2 linked regions of the Azoarcus sp. KH32C genome follow. The protein of the gene in region 2 binds, or shares a complex with, the protein of the main gene of each other region. Links are inferred from orthologs where the notes say so. Each region holds a gene or a part of one and is shown on either strand. Other genes may lie near its edges.

The links.
Region 1: lptA (region 2) and lptD share a complex: the UniProt entries of both Escherichia coli proteins name them as parts of the lipopolysaccharide transport and assembly complex. The link is inferred for Azoarcus sp. KH32C from one-to-one orthologs.

What each region holds. Positions count from the first base shown.
Region 1 is NC_020516.1:1,012,133-1,015,580, reverse strand. Bases 44-3,172 are described here. They hold lptD (LPS-assembly protein LptD), read right to left. Parts: upstream 2,811-3,172; coding sequence 276-2,810; downstream 44-275. Other genes in these bases: AZKH_RS04570 (aminoglycoside phosphotransferase family protein), read left to right, coding at 2,919-3,172; AZKH_RS04580 (peptidylprolyl isomerase), read right to left, coding at 44-240. Also shown: more of AZKH_RS04580, read right to left, coding at 1-43; more of AZKH_RS04570, read left to right, coding at 3,173-3,448. UniProt on the Escherichia coli protein: Together with LptE, is involved in the assembly of lipopolysaccharide (LPS) at the surface of the outer membrane. Contributes to n-hexane resistance.
Region 2 is NC_020516.1:814,160-817,356, forward strand. The notes cover bases 320-3,197. They hold lptA (lipopolysaccharide transport periplasmic protein LptA), read right to left. Parts: upstream 2,117-3,197; coding sequence 1,523-2,116; downstream 320-1,522. Other genes in these bases: AZKH_RS03645 (enoyl-CoA hydratase), read right to left, coding at 722-1,498; lptC (LPS export ABC transporter periplasmic protein LptC), read right to left, coding at 2,113-2,694; AZKH_RS03660 (SIS domain-containing protein), read right to left, coding at 2,774-3,197. Also shown: AZKH_RS03640 (phasin family protein), read right to left, coding at 1-311. UniProt on the Escherichia coli protein: Involved in the assembly of lipopolysaccharide (LPS). Required for the translocation of LPS from the inner membrane to the outer membrane.

The sequences.
Region 1 (3,448 bases), 200 kb from region 2 along the record:
GAGCAGTTGCCGTTCGAGCACGTCCGCCGGCGGCAGCTGCGTGCCCTGGCGGTTGAGCTGGCGCGTGATTTGCGCGACGCGCTCCTTCAATTCGACGGTGGTGACGACTTCGTTGTTGACGATGGCGGCAATGCGGTCGACTTCGACCGGCCGGGCGGCTACCGAAGTCGGCAGCAGGACGCCCGTGCATTGAAGGGCAAGAACCAGGGCAAGGCCCGGACGCGAGGGAATGCGGATCATGATCAGTGAAAATTCTCGTGGGGAGCGAGTGGCGGTCAGTCGGTGCCGAAGATGCGGTCGCCCACGGGATCGTTGATCTTCCCGTAGCCGGCGACGCTGCGCCTGAGCAGGTTGATCGGGCTCGAACCGACGCTCGTCAGGCCATTGAATTCAAGTTGCACGAAGAAGGCCTGGGTCACATCCTCGGGGTTGGTAGCGAAACGGTGCAGCGCGGCGCGGAACACCCAGCAGCCGCCATCGTACTCGATCCCGGCGATGGATTCCGTAATCCGGTTTTCCTTGAGCGAGCGGGTAATGCGGCCGACACCGTACCAACCGCCACCGAGCGGCCATTGACCGGACAGGTCGAGATCCTGCAGCACGTCGCGCGAGTAGCGGTACGACAGGTTCAGCGCGCGCCCGATATCCGGCGAGTAGCGGACGCGGAAGTTGAAGCGTTCGGTCTGGCTGTCGCGCGGGTTGTACTGCCACGCCGAGTCGAGCGAGGTGCTGCGGCTCACGCGGCCGCTGAACACGCCGAGGATGTCCGCGCGGCGTCCGGTGCGCGGCGTCTCGCCGGGCAGGGTCACCTGCTGGTCGTCGAAATAGAAGCGCTGTCCGACCGTCGCACGCAGGCGCTCGGCTCCCGTTTCGCCATCGACCAGGCGGGACGTCACGGCAGCCGTGACCTGATTCGCATCGGCGATGCGGTCGCCGCCCGAATACAGGTTCTCGGAGAAGATCTGTGCGAGACCAAAGTCGTAGCGCGCGGAGTCGAAGACCGGAATCTCGTCCTGATTGCGGGTCGGCACACGCACGTAATACAGGCGCGGCTCCAGCGTCTGGACATAGGCCTTGTCGAAGAAGGAGGTGTCGCGCTCGAAGATCAGGCCGCTGTCGAGCGTGAAGATCGGCAGGGTGCGATTGATCGTCCGGCCTTCCGTCAGCGGACCGCCCGGCACCGCGGGCAAGCCGTTGTCGAGGTCGTAGTGCGTGTAATGCACGCCGAACTTCGGCGTCACGAAGTAGCCGGCGCGCTCGTAGGGCAGCGCGACTTGCGGATACAGCGTGAGGCGATTGCCTTCGGGCTTGTCCTCGTCGACATGCCGGAACTGCACGAACTCCGAGCGCAGGATGAGGGACGTTCCGCCGGCGAGTTCGTTGCGATTGGCGTTGAAGGTGAGCTGCGGCAGTCGCTGGTAGGGGGCGACGCCCGACAGCGTCTGGTAGCTCTGCACCACTGCCGAGGCGTTCCACCAGTCGGAGGTCGCGTAGCTCAGCCGCCCCTCGCGCAGCAGGGTCGCGCGCGACGACAGCGACACGCGCGAGCTGAGATCCTCGAAATAGTGCTTGTCCGACACGCCGTTGACATCGATCGAGCCAAACACGCCGGGCATGAGGATCTGCTGGTGCTGGAAGGAGCCCAGCGCCCGGTCCTCGCCCGTCACGTTGTCGCGCGGCAGCCATTCGATCCGGCTCTCGCCCTTCTCGGTCGGCGTCAGGTAGCGGAATTCGGTCGCGAGCTGGGTACCGCGACGCCCCATGAAGCGTGGCGCGATCGTCGCATCGTAGTTCGGCGCGATGTTCCAGTAGTAGGGAATGGAAATATCGAGGCCGACCTTGTTGGACACGCCGAAGGTCGGCGACAGGAAGCCGGACTGGCGTTGCCCGACGAGCGGGAAGTCGGCCCAGGGCCACCACAGCAGCGGGACGTCCTTGAAGACGATGGACGCATTGTGCGCCTCGCCGACCTCACGGTCGTAGTCGAGATGAAGTTCCGGCGCCTTGATGTACCAGTCCGGATCGCTCGCCTGGCAGGTGGACCAGGTCGCGTTCTTCAGCTCGTACTGGTTCTCGCCCTGAAAGTACATCACGTCCGCATGGCCGCCCCCCGACACTTCGCGTTGGGCGGAAGTCGCCTGGCTTTGCTTCTGCCGCGACGAAGACTTGCTGCCGCTCTTGAGCGGCATGTTCGACCACGGGCTGGTGTGGGCGGCATCGATACCGGTCTTCTCGTGCGGCTCACGCTTGAACCAGTAGTCCGGCGTATCGAACTGTCCCAGATGCTCGGTCAGCTTCATCCGGGCTTCCGGCCCCGCGATCGACGCCTCCGTATCCTTGAGGCGCACGTTGCCGACAGCATGAACCTCGTCGTCGATCTCGCGGTATTCGATACGATCGGCGGTGAGCACCATGTCATCCCGCCGCACCTCGGCATTGCCCTCGGCGATCGTTTCCACCGAGCGCGTGCCGCGAATGTGCTCGGCACGGATCTCGGTGGCGCCCGGCTCCAGCTCCGGCGCCGTCGGCACGGGCTGGACGACGCTTGTCGTTCCCTGCTTCGTCGTCACGCCCGGCGATCCGGCCTTCGGGCCCGCCGGACTCGTCGTGCGTGCAGCACCGGTCGTCGGCGCCGCCTGTCCTGCCGTCGCAGGCGAAGCCGACGGAACCGGCGCCTTGCCGCCCCCCTCGCGCACGAGATCCGGCGAAACGACGAGCGGGCCCAGCCCGGCCGGCATGGCGGAGCTGGAGATACAGCACAGCAGCAGTGGAATCAGCCGCAACTGCGTTCTTAATGGCAATTCGCGCAAGCGCTTCCCCAATCCTGGATGAGGGCCGCTTCCTCCCCATGCCTGCCGGCATGACTGCGGCCTTTTGATAAACTCGCGGATTTTACACGAAGCGTCGCGGAGAACCCGGTGCAAAGACTCGCCCAACTGAACGACTGGCTGCACGCCCAACTTCCGGGAGCCGAATTCGAACTCACGCCGGCCTCGGCCGATGCGAGCTTCCGGCGCTATTTCCGCATCCGACTGGCCGACGGCACGACGCGGGTGATCATGGACGCCCCCCCCTCGCACGAGGACTGCCGCCCCTGGCTGAAGGTCGCGGACCTCTTCCGCGGCGCCGGCGCCCACGTCCCGGACGTCCTCGCGCAGGACCTCGAACAAGGCTTCCTGATGCTGTCCGACCTCGGCAGCACGACCTACCTCGCGGCGCTGACGCCGGACAACGCCCACGCGCTCTACGCCGATGCGCTCGGCTCCCTGATCGCGATCCAGAAGGCGAGCCGCCCCGGCGCACTGCCCGAATACTCGCGCGAACTGCTGCTGCGCGAGCTTATGCTCTTCCCCGACTGGTACATCGCCCGCCACAAGGGCGTCACGCTCGACGAGCGCCAGCACGCGACGCTGATGACGACCTTCGACAAGATCCTCGCCGCGAACCT
Region 2 (3,197 bases):
TGAGCTTCAACGACCTTCGAGACTTCTTCCTGGCTCTGCGAAGCGATTTCGTAGACGCTACGGTTGTAGGCAACGGCCTTCTCGACCAGCGGCTGGACCAGCGCGGTCTGGAGGCTCAGCAGTTCCTGGACGTCCTTGGCACCCAGCAGGGCCTTGGAGTTGGCCAGGCCGTCTTCGAGCAGCGAACGGGCCGTGTTCAGGTTCAGGGCGGCGAAACGCTCAGCGCTGGCGAAGGCATTGTTGGCCAGGGTCAGCAGAGTTTCGACGTTGGTTTTGTTGGCTGCGGCGAACTGCTCAGGGGTAGCAAACATATTTCATCTCCTGATGAATGGTGTGGCAAAGGTACTTTGCTTCGCTATGCTCATCTTGCATGATGCGTCGCAACATGAGCTCGATTATAGGTGGACCGGATTCCTTGTCAAGATATTTGTTTGTGCGCTGCAGCAATCCGGTTGCCCAAATGGAGCCGTGCCGTGAAGCATTTCCTACCGGCCTGTTTTTGTTGTGTTTCCGAATGCAACGAAATGCAATTCGGGACCGCCGTAGTTTTGCGAACTGCATGTTCTCCGGCGGCCATGATGCCGGACGCCGGTTACGCGAAAATTACAACGGGAAGGATTGCCGGGCCCCGCTTTGCGGCTTTGCAGCAGAATGTTGCTGCGCCCAGTGGGGCGGGGCGGTGAGGCGGGCCGAGCCCGCCTGAGGGATGGCGCCGCGTGGCTCAGCGGTGCTTGAATTCCGGCTTGCGCTTCTCGACGAAGGCTGCCATGCCTTCGCGCTGGTCCTCGAGGCCGAAGGCCGAATGGAAGACGCGACGCTCGAAGAGCAGGCCTTCGTTGAGGCTGCTTTCGAAGGCGCGATTGACCGATTCCTTGATCATCATGACGACTGGCAGGGAGTAGCCGGCGATGACCGTGGCGGCCTCGACGGCTTCGTCGAGCAGGCGCTCGGCGGGCACGACGCGCGCAACCAGACCGGCACGTTCCGCTTCGGCCGCGTCCATCATGCGCGCGGTGAGGCACATGTCCATCGCCTTGGCCTTACCGACCGCGCGGGGCAGGCGCTGGGTGCCGCCGGCGCCAGGCAGGATGCCCAGCTTCACCTCGGGCTGGCCGAACTTCGCGGTGTCGGCGGCGAAGATCATGTCGCACATCATCGCCAGTTCGCAGCCGCCGCCCAGTGCGAAGCCTGCGACCGCGGCGATCACGGGCTTGCGGCAGGTCTTGATCCGTTCCCAGTTACGCGTGATGTAATCGCCCTTGTAGGCGTCCATGTGCGAGAAATTCGCCATCGCGCCGATGTCGGCGCCGGCCGCAAAGGCCTTCTCTGACCCGGTGATGACGATCGCGCCGAAATTTTCGTCGGCCTCGAAGTGGTCGAGCGCATCCCAGAGCTCGTCCACCAGCTGGTCGTTCAGTGCGTTGAGGGCCTTAGGGCGATTGAGGGTGATCAGACCGACCCGTCCACGCGTCTCGACCAGGATGTTTGCGTATTCCATGCGTTCTCCTCTTGCAGTGACCGGCTATTGCTTGCCGGGATTCTTCGATTTCTCGCCGCTGGCTTCGTTCTTGTCGTCACCGGAATTCTTCGGCTGGATCACTGCACGCACACGGCCCTCGGGCGCCGCGCCGCGCGTGTTCGCCGCGCTGCCGGGCTGGTTTGTGACGAAGTAGTTCTCGGTCATCGAGTCGTATTCGATGTACTGGCCGCGGACTTCGTCGCCGCCCGACTTGACCCACGCGCGGTTGTACAGCCGGGCACGTTCTGCGCGGCTGTCGTACTCGATGCGTTCGGCTTCGCCTTCGATGTATTCGTCGCTGTTGTCGCGTTTCTGGCGGAAGGTCGCCGGCTGTTTCTCCGTCCCGGTCGCCACGCCGGACTGGAAGCCATCGGCGCCTTGCGTCACGACGAGCTTCTGCCCCTTGATGACGAGCGTGCCCTGGGTCAGGACGACGTTGCCCTCAAAGACGTGGACCTTGTTGCGATCATCGACCGACCCGCGGCTCGCCTCGATATTGACGGGTTGCGAGCGGTCGGCCCGCTCGGCATGCGCCGCATGCATGGCGAAACCGAAGACAGCCAGTAGCGGAAGGTTCAGGAGAAGAGAGCGCTTCATGGTGTGGTCCGGGTTGAGCGTGCGATGTTCATGCGGGCGTTGCCGATCAGGTCCAGGGTACCGTAGAGGTTGTCGGCCTTCATCGCGTCGCCCTGGGCGGTGCTGTTGCCTTGGGTGAGGGTGACCGGATCGTTGGTCTGCGCCTTCTCGTCGTCGGGCCAGACGGTCAGCGTGGCCGAGGCGAGCGTGAGTTCGGGGCTGCCTGGGATGGCCGCACGGCGCGCATGGACGTTGCCTGACATACGCACTTCGTTGCCTTCGTTGAGCACGTCCGCGTGTTGTGCGGTGATGTTCAGCTCGCGGCCCGATATATCGTAGCGCAAGCGCGGGTTTTGGAGTTCGGTCAGGCTCGTCTGCGGGTGATGAATGACGCGATCGGCGAAGAGTTCAAAGTGCTGACGACCGGTCTTGTCGAAATTGATCATTCGCACCTGGTCGGCCGTGAAGTCGGGTTCGGTCCGCACCTGGCCGGCCGAACGCGTATCGTCGCCACCGGTGATGCGTTCGAGCCACAGGGTTGCCCCGCTAACGACGAGCAAAGCGATGATTGGATAGAGTTTGTGGAATGACTGTCGCACAGCGCAGCTTACGCGAGGTGGGGGTTCAGTAGGACCTGCAGGCGGTCCGGGGCCGCAGCGAATGCCAGCAGTTCAGGCATCAGATCACCTTCGCGAGCATCAGGTCGTGGGTGGTCAATGCGCCGACCAGTCCGCCGTCGTCGTCGAGCACGAGCAACTGGCTGATGCGCTGACGTTCCATCACTTCGGCCGCCTCGACGGCAAGCGCATGCGGCCCGATGCTGCGCGGGCTGCGCGTCATGACTTCACCCAGCTTCGCCGTGCGGGCGTCGCAGCCGCGCTCCAGCGCGCGCCGCAGGTCCCCGTCGGTGAAGATGCCGACGATCCGGTCGCCCGCGTCGACCACAGCGGTCATGCCCATGCCGCCGCGCGACATTTCAAGCAGGCCACCGGTGAGCGGGGCGTCTTCGTGGATGCGCGGCACTCGGTCGGCGGCGCGCATGACGTCGCTGACGTGCGTGAGCAGGCGGCGGCCGAGGCTGCCGCCGGGGTGCGAGCGCGCG